One region of the Sorangium sp. So ce204 genome, then DNA from elsewhere that is predicted to be linked to it. Evidence: riboswitches for the same ligand, from Rfam matches in the RefSeq annotation. Region 1 holds a riboswitch; each other region holds the start of a gene.
The links. Region 1 has a riboswitch for cobalamin ahead of WMF22_RS05150 (TonB-dependent receptor). Riboswitches for the same ligand answer to the same signal wherever they lie in the genome.
Positions count from the first base shown of each region.

Region 2: it holds a riboswitch for cobalamin, as region 1 does, so the genes downstream of both, WMF22_RS01380 (energy-coupling factor ABC transporter permease) here and WMF22_RS05150 (TonB-dependent receptor) in region 1, are expected to answer to the same signal.
Region 3: it holds a riboswitch for cobalamin, as region 1 does, so the genes downstream of both, WMF22_RS21465 (TonB-dependent receptor) here and WMF22_RS05150 (TonB-dependent receptor) in region 1, are expected to answer to the same signal.

Region 1 covers NZ_CP150317.1:1,402,480-1,409,418, reverse strand. The annotation lists gene WMF22_RS05150 (TonB-dependent receptor) at 1-1,413, opposite strand, end outside; cobalamin riboswitch at 1,652-1,859, opposite strand; gene typA (translational GTPase TypA) at 1,999-3,885, shown strand; gene WMF22_RS05140 (hypothetical protein) at 4,008-4,502, shown strand; gene WMF22_RS05135 (LysR family transcriptional regulator) at 4,490-5,428, opposite strand; gene WMF22_RS05130 (haloacid dehalogenase type II) at 5,645-6,454, shown strand; gene WMF22_RS05125 (hypothetical protein) at 6,654-6,939, opposite strand, start outside.
Region 2 covers NZ_CP150317.1:352,716-359,654, reverse strand. The annotation lists gene WMF22_RS01395 (3-hydroxyacyl-CoA dehydrogenase family protein) at 1-803, shown strand, start outside; gene WMF22_RS01390 (enoyl-CoA hydratase/isomerase family protein) at 1,368-2,189, shown strand; gene WMF22_RS01385 (hypothetical protein) at 2,879-3,073, opposite strand; cobalamin riboswitch at 3,139-3,346, shown strand; gene WMF22_RS01380 (energy-coupling factor ABC transporter permease) at 3,445-4,158, shown strand; gene WMF22_RS01375 (hypothetical protein) at 4,155-4,505, shown strand; gene WMF22_RS01370 (CbiQ family ECF transporter T component) at 4,495-5,244, shown strand; gene WMF22_RS01365 (energy-coupling factor ABC transporter ATP-binding protein) at 5,241-6,062, shown strand; gene WMF22_RS01360 (CbiX/SirB N-terminal domain-containing protein) at 6,038-6,939, shown strand, end outside.
Region 3 covers NZ_CP150317.1:5,771,075-5,778,013, reverse strand. The annotation lists gene WMF22_RS21480 (isochorismatase family protein) at 1-423, opposite strand, end outside; gene WMF22_RS21475 ((2,3-dihydroxybenzoyl)adenylate synthase) at 519-2,189, opposite strand; gene dhbC (isochorismate synthase DhbC) at 2,186-3,460, opposite strand; cobalamin riboswitch at 3,703-3,929, shown strand; gene WMF22_RS21465 (TonB-dependent receptor) at 4,137-6,167, shown strand; gene WMF22_RS21460 (hypothetical protein) at 6,161-6,939, shown strand, end outside.

The DNA of each region.
Region 1 (6,939 bases):
CACGTTGACGTCGATCCACTGCGCGCGCGCCCCGAGCACGACGCGGAGCCAGCGCCGGAGCCGGGCGTCCTGCTCGACGTAAACGCCGATCTGGCTCTCGTCGACGTGGGTCCTGCTCTTCTCCTCGATCCGATCGCGCGCCTCGTCGTGGTGGAGGGACTTGTCGATCGCGTCCGCGCGGATCTGCGCGCCGAGCGAGGTCGTGAACCTCGCCCCGCCGATCTCGTATTGCCGGCGGAACCGGAGATCGGCGCCCCCGACGGCGCGGTCGTCGTTCTGCTCGATCTGGTCGCCGTGGACGGGGTCCTCGCTGAAGAACGTGAAGTTCGAGTACAGCGTGAAGCGGTAGCGGACGAGGTAGGCGAGCGCGCTCAGATCGGCGTCCCGCCACGCCATCGAGGTCGCGACGGACGCCATGTGCCGCTCGGTCGCCCCGCCCTCGGTCGGATCCACGGCGCCGAAATGGTCGATGCACGGCTGTCCGAACGCCGACGGCGGCGGGTTCAACCCGCCCTGCTCACCCTCGCCGCACACGGCGCGCGCGGGGATCTGGCCGGAGCCGTGCCAGGTCGATCCATACGACATCCAGGTCATCTGGACCTTGCCTGTGTTGCCCAGATCGTGCGTGGCCCGCAGGTACACGTTGAAGCGCTCGAGCCGCTCCGGGCTCAGAAACGGCCCGTCGTTCCGGTAGATCTCCGCCGCGGCCACCGCGCGCCACGCGTCGCCGAGATCCGGCGAGGCGATGACGAGGCCGCGCTGGATACCGTACTGCCCCAGGCTGACCTGCGCGTGGCTCTCCTCGAGCTTCTCGGCGAAGCGCAGGTTGACGGCGCCCGCCGTACCGAAGTCGCCGATGCTCGCGTAATAAGGCCCCTTGTACCCGTCGAGCCCTGTCACGAGCTCCGGGATCATGAAGTAGAGATCGGTGAAGCCGTGCCCGTGGCCGTGGCTGACCATGTTGACGGGCACGCCGTCGACGAAGAAGGCGACGTCGGTCCCGTGGTCCGCGTCGAATCCGCGGAGGAAGTACTGGTTCGCCTTGCCGCCGCCCGCGTGCTGCACGGCGAAGAGCCCGGGGACCGCCTCGAGGAGGTCGCCCGGCCGGAGCCTCGGCCTGAGCTCGAGCTCCCGGTGTCCGACGGAGACGCGCGACGCGGCCTCGCTGCCCGGCTTCTCCGCCTGGATCGTGACCTCGATCGCGGCGTCGCCCGCGGGCGCGCCCTCGCCGGCGGGCGCTGCAGCGGCGGCCTCCGGCGGGGCAGCGGCGGCCTCCGGCGGGGCAGCGGGCGACTCGGGGGCGAGGCCCTCGGCGCGCGCGGGCCGCGCGGCGGCCAGCACCATGGATAACGCGGCGAGCAGATGAAATGGATGGCGGTGCCCGTGGCTCGTAGTGACCGTCTCGCGCAGCATTCGTGTCCTCCTTCGCCGCAATCGCGCGGAGCGGCGTCGGGCCGCTCGCGTCGAGCTCCGCGAGGACGAAATGGCTGGCCATCGCACGGTGCGCTGGACCGACCTCTCGCCCCCGCGGGCGACCGGAAGGCGACGCGGGGGGCGGTTCGGTATCCGGGACGTGGCAGAGGCAGAGCTGCACCGGCTCGGACCTCACCGCCTCCCTCGAGGCTCCCAGGTCGAACCGGCGCCGGATGTCTCCCGCCGCCGGGCGCTGGCAGGTCTTCGGGCTCGCGAGCGCTCCGGTCTGACCGGCTCCCTACTGTCCACCGCTTCCCAGCCCTCGTCGGGCCAGTGCATGGGGTGGAGGTCGTTCTCGCTTACCGCTGCGGGGCAGCCCCGGAGTTTCACCGGGTTCCCTCTTCGGCCCAGGCGAACGCCCGGGCACCAGCGCGGCGCGCACCCTATGGCCGCGCGCCTCCGGCTGTCAATCGCTACCGCTCCCCTCGCCCGCTCGGCGCGCGCCGCTCCCGCGCCTCGCGCTCCTCATCCGAGCGCCTCGACGCGCGGCCCCCGTGCAGGCCGAACGTTCGGGCTCTAGCGAGGATGGGCTCGCTCCTCCGTGGGTCGCGTGCTACACGGCCGCCGCCGTATATGCCCCGTAACGATCTCCGCAATATCGCCATCGTCGCCCACGTCGACCACGGGAAGACGACCCTCGTCGATCACATGCTGCGCCAGTCGGGCGCCTTCCGAGAGAACGAGGTCGTGGCCGAGCGGGTCATGGACTCGAACGACCTCGAGCGGGAGCGCGGCATCACCATCCTCGCGAAGAACACGAGCATCCGGTACCGCGGGGTCAAGATCAACATCGTCGACACGCCCGGCCACTCCGACTTCGGCGGCGAGGTCGAGCGCACGCTCATGATGGCCGACGGGGCGCTCCTCCTCGTCGACGCCGCCGAGGGCCCGCTGCCGCAGACGCGCTTCGTGCTCTCGAAGTGCCTCCAGCGCGGCTTCCCTGTCATCGTGGTCATCAACAAGATCGACCGGAGCGACGCGCGCGCCCACGAGGTGCTCTCCGAGGTGTTCGACCTCTTCTGCGACCTCGAGGCGAGCGACGCGCAGATGGACTTCTCGACGCTCTACGCGATCGCGAAGTTCGGCCAGGCGAAGCGCGAGCTCGAGCACGAGGCGAAGGACCTCGAGCCGCTCTTCGAGACCATCCTCGAGCGGGTCCCCGGCCCCTCCGGCGACCCCGACGGCCCGCTCCAGGTCATCGTTTGCAACACGACCCACGACGAGTACGTGGGCCGGCTCGCGGTCGGCCGCGTGGTCCGCGGCACCGCCCGGTCCGGCGCCGACGTCGCGCTCCTCGCCGAGGGCGGCCAGTCGCGCGGCTACGTGAAGATGCTCTACGCCTACGAGGGGCTGAAGCGCGTCGCGGTCGAGAGCGCCGTCGCGGGCGAGGTGATCGCGATCGCCGGGATCGACGCGGTCACGATCGGCGACACGATCACGGATCCGGCGCACCCCGAGGCGCTGCCGCGCATCGTGGTCGAGGAGCCGACGATCAAGATGAAGATCGGCGTCAACACGTCGACCTTCGCCGGCAAGTGCAAGCAGTCGAAGTTCCTGACGAGCCGTCACCTGAAGGAGCGGCTCGAGCGCGAGGCGATGAAGAACCTCGCGATCCGGGTGGAGCCGACGGAGGTGCCCGACACGTTCGTGGTGCTCGGCCGCGGCGAGCTCCAGCTGGCGATCCTCGTGGAGACGATGCGGCGCGAGGGGTACGAGATGCAGCTCTCGAACCCCGAGGTGGTGACGCGCGAGATCGACGGCGAGGTGATGGAGCCGCTCGAGCTCGTGGTCGTGGACGTGCCGGACACCTACGTCGGCATCGTGACCGAGCGCCTCAGCTCCCGGCGCGGCCGGATGGTGAAGATGACGAACCCCGGCTTCGGCCGCGCCCGCCTCGAGTTCCGGGTGCCGTCGCGCGGGCTCATCGGCTTCCGCGGCGAGTTCCTGACGGCGACGCGCGGGACGGGCCTGCTCAACACGATGTTCGACGGCTGGGCGCCCTGGGGCGGCCCGATGATGCGCCGCCCGACCGGCGCCATCGTCGCCGATCGCGTCGGCGTGGCGACCCCGTACGCGCTGCACCACCTGCAGCCGCGCGGCATGTTCTTCATCGTCCCCGGCGTCGAGGTCTACGAGGGGATGATCATCGGCGAGCACAACCGGCCGAACGACACCGACGTCAACGTCATCAAGGAGAAGAAGCTGTCGAACGTGCGCAACCACGGCAAGGACGAGAACGTCCTCCTGGCCAGCCCGCGGCTGCTCACGATCGAGACGGCGATGGAGTGGATCGACGGCGACGAGCTCGTCGAGGTCACGCCCGACGCGGTGCGCGTCCGCAAGAAGGTGCTCGCGTGCAACCGCCGGGAGCGCCGCGAGGACGCGATCGAGCAATCGCAGGCGGTGGAGTGAGCGGCGGGGGCGCGCGGAACGTGCGACGCGCGCCGCTGCCGTGCCTGCCGCGCTGGCCATCGGGGCGCGCGGAACGTGCGACGCGCGCCGCTGCCGTGCCTGCCGCGTTATAAGATGCCCTGATGAGAACGACGCTGATCTTCGCTTTCCTGGCTTCGCTGATCGCGCTCTCGGGGGCGGGTGCTTGCGGCGGGGCCGTCGTCGTCGACGGGCTCCCCGGGAGCTCCGACGGCGCCGGGGGCGCCGGCGCAGCCGGGGGCTCGCAGTCGGCGAGCTCCGGCGGGGCCTCTGTCGAGGAGCAGAGGGCCTCGTGCGATTTCTTCTGCACGCTCTTCGACGGCGTCACGTGCCCGGAGCTCCGGTGTGCCGAGCGCTGCGCCGACCTGCTCTCCGTGCAGCGCCCGTGCAACGCGCTGACCGCCCCTTTCTTCGATTGCATGGGCGAGACCATCGCCTCCGTGAACCATATCCCCTGCGAGTACCTCGCGCCGTCGATCGCGTCGCTCTTCGATTGCGTGAGCGGGCGCGATCCGGAGTGCAGGACCGATTTCCTGCCCCAGACGTGCGACGCGCCGTTCGAGGAGCTCAGGGCGTGCCAGCGCGATCAGGGCCGGTAGCGGGGGCGCTCGCCGCCTGACGCGCGCGGCCGCGCGCCGGGGTCGAGGGCGCTCCGGAGCGGCCCGAGGGCGTCGGCGACGAACGCGACGAGCGCCTTCACGCGCGGCACCCCGCGCGTGTCGCGGTGCACCCCGAGCCACAGCTTGCGCCCTGGCGGCGGCGAGGGCGGCGAGAGCAGGCAAAGGCCGGCTGTCGCGTCGCCCAGGTAGCGGGGCAGGCAGACGAGCCCGACGCCGGCGGCCCCCATCGTCGCCTGGGGCTCGCGGCCGTTGGTGCGCGCGGCGACGCGGGCCTTCGCGGCGACGGCGCGCACCCACGACAGGTCGGCGATCGCCGGAGGCTCGTCGTTCATGGTGACGAGGGCGTGGCCCTCGCACTGCCGGCCCCAGTCCGGCGGGCCGTGCTCGGCGAGGTAGGTCTCCGATGCATAGAGCCCGAACCCGATCCGCGCGACCTCGCGCTGGAAGACCTCGTGGTGCTCGAACGCGGCGGGGCGAAGGGCGATGTCCGCTTCTCGACGCGGCAGGCTCAGCCACCGCGCGTCCGCGATGAGATCGACGGAGATGGCGGGGTGGCGCGCGAGGAACGGGACGAGCAGCGGCCCGAGGACGCGCGTGGCGAGCCACTCGGACGCGGTGATACGGAGGTGGCCTCTCAGGCCTGCGTCGCGTCCGGCGGCGGCGCGCTCGGCGGCGAGCGCGTCCTGCTCCATGCGCTCGGCGTGGCCGAGCACGCTCTCGCCCGCGGCCGAGAGCGCGAACCCCGACGGCGAGCGCTGGAAGAGCCTCGCCCCGAGGCGCCGCTCGAACGCCGCGACGCGCCGCCCCACGGTCGGCTGGGTGACCTTCAGGACGCGCGCGGCGGCGGAGAGGTTGCCGTGCCGCGCGACGGCGAGGAAGTAGCGCAGATCGTCCCAGTCGAGCATGGCTCCGGGGCGCGGGGCGCTGCTGCCGGAGAGCGCTCCGCGCCATGCAAAGGTGCATGGCGAGTCTACGTCGATGGCGGATCCCCGGGCAACGGCGGACCGCGCATGCTCTCCCGCGTGCGTTCCCGCACCCGCGACCCCGCGCACCCAGGCACTCGCGCGCTCGCGCGCTCGCAGGTCGCGTGGTTCACGTCGGAAGATCGGATGGAGGCTGGCATGTTGACGAATCGTCGTGAGTTTCTCCACCGCGTGACCGGCACGGCCGCGGCGGGCTTCCTGGGCTCTGCCCCGGCCGGGACCACCTCCTGTGCCGCGCAGCACGGGCCGGCGCCGCCGCGGCCGGCGGCCGGGTCGAAGATCAAGGCGGTCGCCTTCGACGCCTTTCCCATCTTCGATCCGCGCCCGATCGCGGCGCTCGCGGAGGAGCTCTGTCCGGGCAAGGGGGCATCGCTGAGCGAGGCGTGGCGCGCCCGGCAATTCGAGTACACGTGGCTCCGGGTCGCGTCCCACGAGTATGCCGACTTCTGGCAGGTGACGGCGGATGCGCTTGTGTTCGCCGAGCGCGCGCTGGCGCTCGATCTCGGGGAGGAGAAGCGGGCGCGGCTCCTCGGCGCCTACCTCGATCTCCGGGCGTGGCCCGACGTGCTGCCGGCGCTCCGGGCGCTGAGGGGCGCGGGGATCCGGCTCTCGTTCCTGTCGAACTTCACGCCGAGGATGCTCGGGGCCGCCATCGAGAGCTCCGGTCTGGGGGGCCTGTTCGAGCACGTGCTCAGCACGGACGGGGCGAGGACGTACAAGCCGGATCCTCGCGCGTACCGGATGGCGCTCGACGCGTTCGGCCTCACGCGCGAGGAGATCGCGTTCGTCGCCTTCGCCGGCTGGGACGCCGCGGGGGCCCGGTGGTTCGGCTATCCCACGTTCTGGGTCAACCGCCTGGGCCTGCCGGCCGAGGAGCTCGGCGTGCGCGCCGACGCGACGGGAGCGAGCCTGTCGGATCTCGTGGAGTTCGTGAAGGAGAGGGCGTGACCGGCGGGGCCATGCCGTCGACGACCGAGTCGAGGCTGGAGCGACAAACGGGCTGAAACCACGATAAAAAGCAGGAATTTCACAGGGAGGCGGGGAGGCGGGGAGCGAGAGACGGCAAGAGGGAGAAATTCATTTCTTCTTCCTCCCCGCCTCCCCGCCTCCCTGTGAAAATTCTCCGGGTTTCAACGCAATCGGTGTTCTAGGGATTCCCCTGCTGCACGGCCTCGTCTCCGACCGTGCTTTGCTCGACCTCGTCGCCGTCGATCGGGGCGGGCGCTTCCGGGTCCTGCTGCTGTCCCCCGCCTTGAGCCGGTTGCGCCCGCGCGAGCAGGCGCGGCGTGATCTGCTCGAAGTCGTCGCCGTGGAAATAGTACCCGATCCTCCGGAGGTGCTGGTGACGCCGCACGATCAGGGTCCACAGCCGATCTCGCGCGTCCTCGGCGGGCGATCTCTCCTTCTTCTTCACCTCGACCCGCGCGCCGTTC
Region 2 (6,939 bases), 1.0 Mb from region 1:
TCGAGGTGGTCCTGTGCGACGTCTCGAGGGCGCTGGCGGAGTCGGGCAAGGCCCAGATCGCCGCCATTCTCGCGAAGCAGGTGGAGAAGGGCAAGCTGGCCGCGGAGGCGCGGGAGGCGCTCCTCGACCGCGTCGCGGTGGCCGACGGGATGGCGGGCCTCGGCGGGGTCGACCTGGCCGTGGAGGCGGTGACCGAGAGCTTCGACGTGAAGAGCGGGATCTTCAAGCTCGCCGACGCGGCGCTGCCGAAGGGGGCGATCCTGGCGTCGAACACGTCGTCGATCTCGATCACGCGGCTGGCGGCGGTGACCGGGCGGCCTGAGCTGGTCATCGGGATGCACTTCATGAACCCGGTGCCGCTGATGAAGCTCGTCGAGCTCGTCCGTGGGGTCCAGACGTCGGACGCGACGTACGAGGCCGTCCGGGCGCTCTCGGTTGGGCTCGGCAAGACGGTGATCACCTCGAAGGACCAGCCCGGGTTCATCGTGAACCGGATGCTGATCCCCTTCCTCAACGAGGCGTGCTTCGCGCTCCAGGAGGGGCTGTCCACGCCGGAGGACATCGACGCGGGGGCGCGGCTCGGGCTGAACCACCCGATGGGGCCGCTCGAGCTCGCGGACCTGATCGGGCTCGACACGGTGCTGTCGATCGCGGAGGTGCTGCACCGGGAGTTCGGGGACTCGAAGTACCGGGCGGCCACGTTGCTCAGGAACCTGGTGGCTGCGGGGTGGTACGGGAAGAAGAGCGGGCGGGGGTTCTACGTGTACGACGAGAAGGGGCAGAAGAGCGGGCGGGCGGTGTAGAGGAGGCTTCTACGGAGCCAGGGAGGGAGGGGGCGCCGCGCGGGGGGCCGGCGGGGGCCCCTCCCACGAACTCGCGCCTTTTGGGGGGCAATGGCCGGCTGAACGGCGGGAGCGGTCCGGGAGGGCGTCGCACGGAGCGGGCCGGCGCTCGGATTCGTGGGGCCCTACCCCGCCGGCCCCCCGCGCGGCACCCCCTCCCTCCCTGGCTCTCTCCAGGGGGGAGGATGACGGGGGAGCGACGGCGGGATACGCGCGAGGCGAACACGGGTGTGCGGGTCGGAGGACGGGCGGTCTGCCCGACTCACTGCGATCGCACGCGGGCTCGTGGCAGGGCCGTCATGTCGCGCGCATCCGCAGTCAAGCGGTGAGTTCGGATCATCGAGCGACGGGCCGTGTCCCGGAACAGGCGCGTGACATGCTCTGGAAATCGCTCGGTTGGAAATCGCTCGCTCGTCGGCTCGGCAACGGCCTCGACACGGCGGGATCGGACGGACACGGAATGACGCCCTCCCTGGCCCGCGGCAGGCGCTTCCCCCCGGCCCGGGGCGCTGCTAACCACGATCCATGACCGCTCAAGAACAGCAGCCGGGGGCCCGCGGGACGCTCCAGTTCGTCGCCGTCGAGCGCGAGGGTCACGTCGCCACCGTGACCATCCAGCGGCCCGACAAACTCAACGCGCTGAACCCCGCCGTGCTCGGCGAGCTCACCGCGGCCTTCCGCGACCTCCTCGCGCCCGCCGACGGCAACGAGGTCCGCGCGGCGGTGCTGACCGGCGCCGGCAAGGCGTTCGTCGCCGGCGCCGACATCGCCGAGATGGCGGCCATGAACAGCATCGCCGCGAAGCGGTTCGCCGACGCAGGCCACCGGCTCGCAGAGCTCATCGAGACTGCCCCCTTCCCCGTGATCGCCGCCGTCAACGGCTTCGCGCTGGGCGGCGGCTGCGAGCTCGCCCTCGCATGCGACTTCATCTACGCCGCCGAAGGCGCCAAGCTCGGCCAGCCCGAGGTGAACCTGGGCGTCATCCCAGGGTTCGGCGGGACCCAGCGGCTGCTGCGACGGGTCGGGCCAGGACGCGCGCGCGAGCTCGTCTATTCAGGAGACATGATCACCGCCCAGCAGGCGCTCTCGATCGGGCTCGTCAACGCCGTCTTCCCAGCAGCCGATCTGCTCGCGCGCGCCCGCGAGACCGCCCTCAAGATCGCCTCGCGCGGACCGCTCGCCGTCGCCGCCGCCAAGCGCGTCCTCCTGCGCGGCGAGAGCCTCGACCTCGCCGCCGCCAACGAGCTGGAAGCCCAGGCATTCGCCGCGCTCTTCGGCAGCGAAGATCAACAGCTCGGAATGAAAGCGTTCCTGGCGAAATCGCAGGCAACGTTCACGGGCAAGTAAAGGCTCGCGAGGCGCGAGGCGCGTACCACGCGCTCGACGGCAAAAAAATACCGCGCATCACGCTGGAGGGGGGGCCCAGAATGACCGCGGCAGGGAAACCGCGCCGGAGTCTTGAACGTCCGCCACGGTGCAGAAGAAAGACCGCATGCGCTCCGGGCTGGGGGGTCCGCGCCGGCGCGCATGCGGTAGTCAGATTGTGGCATCCGCAAGCGCGTTGTCGATAACAAAGTGCAACGCGTGCACGCCGAGCGAGCAGAACGCTCCACGCGCGAAGGCGGCCAGGCGGGCGCGCGACCCACACACACCCGATCTGCGGGAATTCACGTTCGAGCCGGGCATACCCATCCACCAGAGACAGCGCCCAGCGCTGCGTTCGTCTCGCATTCCGAGGCGAGCGAACACGAAATCCCTGCTCTCTTCAATAAGAGAGGCCACGAGGCAGCAGGCCGTGCACCGGACACCTGCTCCCGAGTAAAGAGCCAGGACGAACAAAGCACACTGCGGAAGGAACGCGCCGGCGCCGATATTCAAGCGCACGAGAGCCCCTCGTACAGACCCAGACCGAGACGGGGGCTGCGCCCGCGCGGCGACAAAGTAAACAGGTTTTATCTAAGGGGGACATAATTCAAGACGTGTCGATCGACGACCCTTCGCGTGATGCGTCTGGGTCAATTTCTCGGCCTCGGCCATCACACATGACAGGGCCTCGATCGCTCGTCGGCGCGCATGCCCGCTCGATCGGGGGCGCCGACGGGCGCGCGGCGCCCCTCGGCAGCGATGGCCTCGTGCGCCTCGGCAGCGCCCCCGAGGGCGGGCGCCCCCGAGGGCGGGGTGCCCACCAGCGCAGGCGTCACCGCCGCGCCGACGCCGCGCCCGCCGAGCACCTCGTCCGCGATCGGGGCGCGACGTCCTTGACGCCGGGCACGAAACGGGATTACCGAGCACCGGCCTGACAATCCATTCCTCGGGTGCCCTCCGGGGCATAACAGGGAAGCCGGTGCAAAACCGGCGCGGTCCCGCCACCGTGAGTGGGGAGCTGCCTCCGAAGACCACTGGGCCCCATTGGAAGAGGCCTGGGAAGGTGGACGCAGCGCTGGGAGCTCGATCAGCTCCCTGAACCCATGAGCCGGGAGACCTACCCGAGCCTCCCACGAGGTGCAGCTTGCGCACGTCTTCGTGGCGTTCGGGTGCGGACTTCACCCGGAGCGCCAAAATCGGTCTTCACGGCCGCGCGTTGTCGATCGCCATCGTGTTCATGGGGACGCTCCTCGCGCCCCGCCCCGCGGCCGCGATGCACCTCGCGGAGGGCGTCCTGCCGCTCGGCTGGTGCGCCGTCTGGAACGCGCTCGCCCTGCCCTTCGTCGCGATCGCCCTCCACCTGCTCCGGCGCCGCACCCAGCAGGACGTCTTCTACAAGCCGTTCGTCGGCCTCGTCGCGGCCGCCGTCTTCGCGATCTCGTGCATGCCCGTGCCGGTGCCGACCGCCGGGACCTGCTCCCACCCGTGCGGCACGGGGCTCGCGGCGGTGCTCATCGGCCCCTGGATGACCGTGCTCGTCACCGTGGTGGCGCTCCTTATCCAGGCCCTCTTCCTCGCGCACGGCGGCCTCACCACGCTCGGCGCCGACGTCGCGTCGATGGGCATCGCGGGCGCCTTCACGGGATATTTCGCCTTCCACCTCGCGCGGCGCTGCGGCGCGAACCTCTGGGTCGCGGGGTTCCTGGCGGGCGTGACCTCGGACTGGGCAACCTACGCCACCACGGCGCTCGCGCTCGCGCTCGGGCTCTCGGGTGATGGGTCGGTGACGTCCATGTTCACGGGCGTCGCCCTCGCCTTCGTCCCCACCCAGCTCCCGCTCGGCCTGCTCGAGGGCGTCATGACCGCGGGGGCGCTCGCCTTCCTGCGCGCCCGGCGGCCCGACATCCTGGACCGGCTCCAAGTCGTCCGGCTCGCCCCGGGGGCGTCGTGACGCGGCGGCTCGGACAGCGCCCGGCCCCAGCGCCGCTCGGGCGGCGCGCGCGCGTCGCGTGCGAGCGCGCGCTCCAGCTCGCCGCCTCCCTCTGGCTCGCCGCCTGCGGCAACGCGTCCTGGGACGGCGTCGACGAGGCCGTTGTGCGCCGCGTCGCGGAGGACGCAGGACGCCACGACACGGGGCCGCTGTTCGCGGGCCTCGAGGGCGACCTCCTGCTGTTCGCGTTCCTCTGGGCCGGGCTCCTCGCCGGCTTCGCCCTCGGCTATTTCTCGCGCGTGCTCTTCGTCGAGCGCGCGGGCGCGCCCGCGGGCAAGGCCGGCGGCGAAGGCCTCCGTGCGGACTGACCCGCCCGCGCGGCTCCGCGACGTGGACGCCCGGCTCCGCCTCGGGGCCGCCGTGGCCGCGTGCTGCGTCGCCGCGGGCGCGCGCTCGCCCGTCACGCCGGCCGCGCTGCTCGTCCTCGCGTGCGCGGCCCTCCGCCTCCAGGGCACGCCGGCGCGCGCCGTCGTCCGCGCCGCCGCGCCCGCCGCGTGGATCGGAGCGGTCGCGGCGGCGCTCGCGCTCGCGCTCACGCCGGGGGCGCCGCTCCTCCCCGGCGCCACGTTCCCTGCCGACGCGATCACGGCCGAGGGGGCCCACCGCGCCGTGGCCATCGGCGCGCGCGTCCTCGCGGCGGCCGCGGTGCTCCGGTGGCTCGCCGGCGCCGCCGCGCCCGCCGAGATCGAGGCGGCGCTCGCCGGGCTCGGCGTCCCCGCGGCCCTCGTCGAGCTGCTCGCGCTGGCGCGGCGCTTCGCCGGCGTGCTCCAGCGCGCGGCCGACAGCGCGTGGAGCGCCGCCGCGCTCCGCGGCGGGTTCACCCGCCCCGGCGCCGCCGCGCGCTCGGCCGGCGCCGTCGCGGGCGTCGTGGCGCTCCGGACGCTGGAGCGCTCCGAGAGCGCCGCGCTCGCGATGCAGCTCCGCGGCTACCAGGGGAAGCTCCCCGTCGCCGACCGGAGGACGAGCGCGCCCGCCGCGAACGTCGCGTTCGCCGCCGCCGCCCTCGCGGCCCTCGGGCTCAGCGTCGCCGCGGGAGAGGCCGGATGATCGCGCTGCGCGCCCCCCGGCTCGGCTACCGGCGCGGCGAGCCCGTGCTGCGCGACGTGCGCCTCGACGTCGCCGAGGGCGAGTCCGTCGCGGTGCTCGGCGGCAACGGCGCCGGCAAAACAGCGCTGCTCAGGACGCTCGTCGGGCTCCTCCCCGCGCCCGGCGGCGGCGTCGAGATCGCGGGCCGCCGCGTGGGCTCGCCCTCGGACGCCGTCGCCGCGGGCGCCGCGCTCGTGCTCCAGGACCCGGACGACCAGCTGCTCGGCGCGACGCTCCTCGACGACGTCCTGTTCGGCCCGCGAAACCTCGGCCTGCCCGCGCCCGAGGCGCGCCGCCGCGCCGAGGCGGCGCTCGCCGCCGTGCAGATCGCCCACCTCGCCGATCGGGCCATCGAGGCGCTGAGCTTCGGCGAGCGCAAGCGCGCGTGCATCGCCGGGATGCTGGCGATGCAGCCGCGGGTGCTGCTGCTCGACGAGCCGACCGCGGGGCTCGACCCGGAAGGCGAGCTCGCCCTGTGCCAGACGCTGCGCGCGCTCTCCGAGCAGCAGGGAACCACGCTGGTCACCGCGACGCACGCGGTGGATCTCGTGCCGCTCTTCGCCTCGCGCGCGGTCTTGCTGGGCGACGGCGAGGTCCTCACGGATGGGCCGCCGCGGGAGGTGTTCGCGCGGGGGGAGCTCCTCGCGCGGGCGCGCGTGCGGCGGCCGTGGGTCGCCGAGCTCTGGACCCGGATGAGCCCCGCGCCGCCGCGGGGCGGCGCCGGCCTCCCGCTCACCCTGGAGGAGGCGCTCGCGTGCATGACGACGGTCTCCTGCTGATCGGCCACGGCAGCCGCGACGCCGCGTCGAACGCCGAGTTCGAGGCGATCGTGGCCGATTACGCCGCGGCGCGGCCCGGGATCGCCGTGCAGCACGGCTACATCGAGCTCGCGACGCCGCACCTCGCCGACGCGCTCGCGGCGCTCGCGGCGCGGGCGTCCCGCGTGGCGGTCGTGCCGCTCTTCCTGTTCGCGGCGGGGCACGTGAAGAACGACATCCCGCTCGCGCTCGAGCGGGCCCGGGCCGCGCACCCGGGCGTGCGGTTCTCGGCGGCGCGGCCGCTCGGCGTGCACCCGGCGCTCGCGCAGATCGCGTTCGAGCGCGCCGCGACAGCGCTGCCGGACGACCCGGCCGCGCGGGCCCGGTCGGCGCTCGTCGTCGTGGGGCGCGGGTCGAGCGACCCGGACGCGAACGGCGATTTCTGCAAGACGGCGCGCCTCATCGGCGAGGGCCGCGGGCTCCAGCTCGTCGAGCCGACCTTCATCGGCGTCACCCGGCCCTCGGTCGAGGAGACGCTCGAGCGGGTCGCGCGGCACCGGCCGGAGCGCGTCGTGGTGGTCCCCTACTTCCTCTTCGCCGGGCGGCTCATGACGAAGCTCGCCGAGCAGGTCGACCGCTTCTCGTCGACGTACCCGTGGATCCGGGCGTCGCTCGCGCCGCACCTCGGCCGGTCGAGCGCGCTCGAGGGCCTGATCGACGAGCGCGCGCGCCAGGCCTTTGCCGGCGAGGCGCCGCTCCCCTGCGACACGTGCATGTACCGCACCGCGCTGCCGGGGCTCGCCCGGGAGGTCGGCGGGCTCAAGGCGATGCTCTACAGCGTGCGCCACACGCTCACGCACACGCAGGCGTCGAACCACCCGCACGCCCACCGCTCGCT
Region 3 (6,939 bases), 4.4 Mb from region 1:
CCACCGGCGCAGGAGATCCAGGAGCTCCGTCCGCTGGAAGGCGCTGTAGCGCCACTTGGTGAGCACGGTGTCGGCGCTTCCCGGCGCGAGCTCGCGCACGATCTCGTGTTTGTCGGGCTGCTGCGTCAGCCCGGGCCCCCAGAGATCCGTCAGCAGACCGCGCTGGGCCCTCGTCTGCTCGGCGGGCTGCTTCGTGTAGACGACCGGGATCCCGCTCGCCGCGCACCGCTCCCGGAGCAGGCGGACACTCTCGATCAGCTCGACCATCGGAGACGCGCTCGCGTCGTAGAAGCCGAGGAAATACTCCTGCATATCGTGGATCAAGAGGACGGAGCGCCCCGGATCCGGCCGCCATGACGCCCGGCTCTCCGGGAGCTCCTCGGCTCGTGGCATGCGATAGGTCTGGATGCGGGGGATGGCCATGGTCGTTCCTCTCTTCTCTCTCTCGTGATCGCAGCGCTCCTGTCGATGGAACGGGCCGCGGGCGTCGCTGCGCCGCCTGGGCCCGCGCTGTCCTCTCAGGCGCGCGCGCCCTGCGCGAGCCTGTCGGCGATCCAGCGGCGGAGCGCCTTCTTGTCCACCTTGCCGACGCTCGTCGTCGGGAGGGCGTCGAGCCACTCGATGCGATCGGGCACCTTGAACTGGGCGACGCCGCGCTCGCGCAGGAAGGCGCTTATCTCCCTCGCCGGCGGCGGCTGCCCGCGGGCCACGAGGAACGCGCACGAGCGCTCGCCGAGGTGGACGTCCGGCATGGCGACGAGCGCCGCGTCGCGCACCGCCGGGTGGGCGAGGACGTGGTTCTCGACCTCCTCGGCCGCGATCTTCTCGCCGCCGCGGTTGATCTGATCCTTGGCGCGGCCCTCCACGACGAGGTAGCCCTCCGGGGTCCGCCGCACGAGATCACCCGTGCGGTAGAAGCCGTCGCGCGTGAACGCCTTCTCGTTGTGCGCGTCGGCCCTGTAATAGCCGCGGATCGTGTAGGGCCCTCGCGTGAGCAGGTGACCGACCTGCCCGGGCTCGACGTCGCGGTCGTCGTCGTCCACGACGCGGACCTCGTCGTGGGGCGAGATGGGCCGGCCCTGCGTCTCGAGCGCGATCGCGTCGGGGTCGTCGAGGCGGGTGTAGTTGACGAGCCCCTCCGCCATCCCGAACACCTGCTGCACCTTGCAGCCCAGGGTCGGCCCCACGCGGCGCGCGACCTCCGCGGGGAGCCTGGCGCCGCCCACCTGGAGCACCCTCAAGCTCGACAGGTCGTGCCGCGCCGCCCGGGCCGCTTCCAGCCAGACCGAGGCCAGCGGCGGCACGAGCGCCGTCAGCGTGACCCGCTCCCGCTCGATCCACGGGAACGCCTCGTCCGGGCTGGGGCGGCGGCAGAGCACGACGCGGCCGCCGGCGTGGAGAACGCCCAGGCTCCCGGGTGAGCTGAGCGTGAAGTTGTGCGCGACGGGGAGGGCGGCGAGGTAGACGCTGCCCTCGTCGAGCCCGCAGATCTCCGCGCTGGCCCGCACGCTGTAGAGGTAGTCGTCGTGCGTCCGCGGGATGAGCTTCGGTACGCCCGTGCTCCCGCCGGACAGCTGGAAGAAGGCGACGTCCCCCGCGGCGGGCTCCGGGAGCGCGACGGGCTCCCGGTCCAGGCCGGAGAGCGCCGTGTGCTCGCCCGGATCGCCGGCCACGAGCACGTGCCGCAAGGTCCTGACGTCGCGCCGGAGCTGGCTCGCCAGCGCGCGGTAATCGAACCCGCCGTCCCGGTCGGCGATGACGTACGCGACCGCCTCGGTGTGCTCGCAGAAATACGCGATCTCGGCGCGCCGGTGCGCGGGCAGGGCCAGCACGGGGAGCGCCCCGAGCCGGAACAGCGCGAAGCACACCTCGAAGAACTCCGCGATGTTCGGGAGCTGGACGACGACGCGATCCCCCGGCCGGAGCCCGAGGTGCAAGAGGCCCGCGGCGAGGCGATCGGCGCGCTGATCGAGCTCCCCGTAGCTCAGCCGGCGATCGCCGCTGACGAGCGCGATCCGATCCGGGTGCCGCGCGGCCCGCTCGCGCAGCAGGCGCCCGAAGGTCTCGCCGCGCCAGTAGCCGGCGCGCCGGTAGAGATCGGCCACCGCGGCCGGCCACGGAGTCCAGCCGTCGAGCGCCTGTGGTCGCGCCTGCGCGGGCGCCGGCCGGCTCTCCTCCGGAGCGCTCATGCCTTCTCCGGCGCCTGGTCGAGGCCGAGCGCGTTCAGCATCGTCCCGAGCTTGGCGGTGGTCTCGGCGAGCTCGTGCTCGCCGTTCGAACCGATGACGATCCCGGCCCCGGCATAGAGGCGGAGCGCCCGGCCCGCGACGTCGGCGCAGCGGATGACGACCGCCCACTCGCCGTCGCCGCTGGCGTCGGACCAGCCCACGAGCCCCGTGAAGAACCCGCGATCGAACCGCTCGATCGCCCCGATGGCCTCGCGGGCGCGGTCCGTCGGGTATCCGCACACCGCGGGGGTCGGGTGCAGCGCGGTGGCCAGCTTCATCGAGGAGATCGAGAGATCGCGCAGCTCCCCGGTGAGCCGGCTCGACAGGTGCCACAGCGTCGGGGTCTGCGTGAGCGAGGGCTCGTCGGGGACGCTCAGGCGCCGGCAGAACGGCCGGAGCGCGGCGGCGACGGCGTCGACGACGATCGCGTGCTCGTGCCGGTCCTTCTCGGACGCGAGCAGGGCGATCGCGCGCCGGCGGTCCTCGTCGGGGTCGGGGCTGCGGACCGCGGAGCCGGCGAGCGGATTGGCGATCACCCGGAGCCCGGAGCGCGACAGGAGCAGCTCCGGGCTCGCGCCGAGGAGCGTCCGCGCGCGCGACGTCGCGACGCCGCGCTCCGCGCTGGAGAGCCCCGCCATGGGATCCGAGAGGTTGGCGGCGAAGGTGTAGCCGTTCCGGTTCTGCTGCGAGAGGCGCTGGAGGACGAGGCGGAGATCGACCGGCTCCCGCAGGACCATCTCCAGCATCCTGGAGAGGACCACCTTGCTCAGCGCCTCGGACCGCATCAGGCCCACCGCCGTCTCGACGCCGCGCACGTAGTCGCGGGGCTCCGGGACCTGGCGCAGCTCCTGGACGGTGATCGGCAGGTGCGCCCGCGGCGATTCCGACGTGGGGTTGAGCGGGCCCGCGCTCTGGATCGCCCGCGGCACGATGAGGTGCGCCGGCGACGTGCTGTTGAACGGCACCGCGCCGACCACCATGGGGAGGTTCTGGCCGGCGCCGGCGCCGGCCCTCGACGCCGACGCGAGCACCCTCGTGACGCGGTCCGCGAGGCGGTCGCCCTGATCCGCGCCGTTCGGCTCGAGGATCATGTCGTGTACGCCCTGCGCGAGGAGGGTGCGTGTCGGCGACGCGAAGAAGAACGCCGACTCGGGGGTGTATTGCTTCAACAGCTGCCCTGCGTTCACCGCGGGCAGCGCGACAGCGGCCGGTATCGAGATGGAACTCGTCACATTCAGCTCCGATGGGCGTCGAGAGCCACGTGGGCTCAGGTCATCGGGCGCTGGACGTCAGGTCTCTGGCCGCTCGTTCCTGATAACTGATAAAGAAAATCAGTTTCAAGTGACTCATGGCACGCGCGTGCACGACTGTCAAGGGACTCCCGGTTCTGTCTCGGGTGTGCGTCGCCGGTGGGCTTGTGGACGGGGCGCTCCGGGTCTTCGCTTCTGCGTTGACATCCTGCGTGACGGGTGCGACGAGTCGCCCCGCCATCGGTGCTCGTCCGGCCATCACCGGGCGAGCTGAAAAGGGAACCCGGTGAGAATCCGGGACTGCCCCCGCAGCGGTGAACGGGAACGACCATCACCAAGAAGCACTGGGCACGCACCAGAGCAGCCTGGGAAGCGGTGATGTGTAGGAGAGCGACCGGCGACGGCCGCAGCGCCCGTGAGTCCGAAGACCTGCCGAAGGTGCGCGCGCCGGTGCGCCGGCGCGCGCTGACCTGAGCCTTCGAGGGGAAGGCGCCCAGGCCCTAGACCACCTCGCTCGCGCGCGGTGTCGCGGCCCGTCACGCAGCCCCCTCGCTTCGGCTCTCGGCTCACCCGGAGCAGCGCTGGGTCGACGCGGGCAGGCGGCGCGTGAATGGTTGATTCCTCGGATCGTCGGTCGCGGCGGCGCCGGAGCGCTGGCGTGGCGTGCTGGCTCTCGCTCGCCGCCTGCAGCGCCGTGGCGGCCCTGCCGGCCGCCCGCGCCGACGATGCGCGCAGGCCGGAGGCCGAGCAGGAGGGCGGTCGCGCTGCCGCTCCGCCGGGGCCGGACCCGCTGGAGGTGCGCGTCGAGGGGGATCACCTGCGCGCGCCCGCGCCGCCCAAGGACAGGTCCGTCGCGGGGTCGGTGCTGGGCCGCGAGCGCCTCACCGGCGCGGGGCTCGGGGCGGCGGACGTGCTCCGCACGCAGCCGGGCGTGCTCATCATCGAGACGGGCGGCTTCGGCGGGCCGGCGACAGCGGCCCTCCGGGGAGCGACCGCCACGCAGACGCCGGTGTACCTCGCCGGCGTCCGCCTGAACGACGACGTCGTGGGGACGGCGGATCTCTCCCTCGTGCCCCTCTGGCTCATCGAGCGCATCGAGATCTACCGCGGCCACGCGCCCATCGAGGCCGACCGCCTCGGCCCCGGCGGCGCGATCTTCTTCGAGCCGCGGCGGCCTTCCCGGACGACGGCCGGCGCGGGCGCCATGGCGGGCTCGCTCGGCGCGCGGCGCGGGTGGGCGTTCGCCGGCGCCAGCGCGGGCCCGGTGAGCGCGCTCGTCGGGGTGAGCGCCGAGGCCGCGGAGAACCGCTACGCGTTCGTGGACGATCGCGGGACGCTCTTTGACGAGAGCGACGACACCCTGGAGCGCCGGCAGAACGCCGACGTGCGCACGATCGACGCCTGGGCGCTCGCGCGCGTCGAGCTCGGGGGCGGCGCGATCGTCGACGTGATCGCGAACGGCACCGATCGCGAGCAGGGCGTGCCGAGGCTCGCGCTCCTGCCGTCCCGCGAGGCGCGGGGGGAGTCGCGGCGCGCGCTGGCGTCGGTCGCGGCGCGGGTGCCGTTCGGCGGAGAGGCGCAGCACACGCTCGAGGCGCGCACCTCGTTCATCGAGGCGCGGTCGGAGGTCCACGACCCCCTCTTCGAGCTCGCGCTGCAGACGCCGGAGCTCCGGCTCGCCGGCCGCCGCCTGGAGCAGACGCTCGGGGCGACGCTCTCCTTCGCCGACCGGCTCCGGGTGCGGCCTGTGCTCTCGGTCGCGCGCGAGGGCATCTCGCGCGCGCCGGACGACGTGCCGGTCGCGCGGGCGCGGCGCTCGTTCGCGCGCGGCGCCGTCAGCGCGGAGGCGCGCCTCGGCGAGGGGCTCGCGCTGCACGCCCTCGCGAGCGGGGAGTGCCACGCCACCGGCGCGGACCGCGAGCGCCCTTGCGACGTGCTCGTCCCGACCGGGCGGGTCGGCGTGGAAGTGGGGAGCGACCGGCTCCGGCTCCTCGCGACCGTGGGCCGCTACGTCCGCGTCCCGACGCTCGGCGAGGTGTACGGCGTCTCCGGCGTCGTCCACGGCAACGCGGCGCTCGAGCCGGAGTCGGGCGCCACGATCGAGGCCGGGATCCGGGCGCAGACGGGGCGCGGCGCCGTGCTGCGCGGCGCCTTCCTCGACGTGTTCGCGTTCGGGAGCGTGGTCTCCGGGCTCGTCGCTTACGAGAAGTCCGGCCAGGGCTACGTGAGCCCGTACAACGTCGGCCGCGCCCGCGTCGTGGGCGCGGAGCTCCTGGCCGGGGTCGAGGTGACCCGGTTCCTCCGCGCCGAGATCGCGGCGACGCTGCTCGATCCGCGGGACACGACGCCGGGGCGGACGACGAGGAACGACCTCCTCCCGTTCCGCTCGCGCCTCGTCGTCGCGCCGCGCCTGCACGCCGAGTGGAAGCGCCCGGGCGGCGCCGTGTTCTCGGGCGCGTCGGGCGAGCTCCGGGCCGTGTACCAGTCGAGCCGGTACGCCGACCCCGCCGGCCTCGGCGTGATCGCGGAGCAAGCGACCCTCGACCTCGACGCGGAGGCGAGGTGGCTCAGCGGGCACCTTGCGGTGAGAGCTCGCGTCGCGGACCTCCTGGACGCGCGGCGCACGGATGTCGTCGGGTTTCCGCTCCCGGGGCGGAGCGTGTTTTTCACACTGGAGTCAACATGGTGAAGATCAGTCTGTTTGCGTTCGCGATCTCGATTCCGATCCTCGGGTGCAACGTGGATTCGCCGCCGCCGTCGACGGGCGGCGTCCACGGCGGCGGCGACGACGCGTGTGAGAGCGGCGTTGTCATCGTGACGAGCGACTACCAGTCGACGAACATCGCCGTGTCGGCGCTCGACGGGACCACGCTGTCGCCCTCCTTCGTGTCGAGCGGCGCGGCGAAGCCGGGGCTCAGCCTCGCGCTGTCCGGCGATGTCGATGTCCCGGGGGTGGCGTCGCCGTCCGGCCGCGTCGTCCTGCTCGATCGGTTCGGAACGAACGTGATCACCTGGATGGATCTCGAGACGGCCGAGGTCCTCGCGCAGCTCCCGGTCGGGCAGGGGTTCGAGTCGAACCCTCAGGACTACATCGAGGTGGGCGCGGATCGCGCGCTCGTGTCGCGCTACGGGAGCAACCCGAGCCCTGGCGTGGAGCCGTTCGACGAGGGCGGCGATCTCCTGATCGTCGACACGAAGGAGTACTCCATCGCGGGGCGCATCGCCCTGCCGGAGGAGGAAGAGGGGCTCCTGCCGCGCCCGTCGGGCATGGCGCGCGTCGGTGACGACGTTGTCGTGGCCCTCGGCCGGCTCGCCGCGGACCTCTCGACCGTGGGCGAAGGGCGCTTCGTTGGCGTCTCGCCGGCCGAGGGCGCCGTCACATGGACGGTCGACGTGCAGGGGCTCTACGGCTGCGGGCGTCTCGCCGTGTCGCCCTCGGGAGAGCGGCTGGCGGTCGCCTG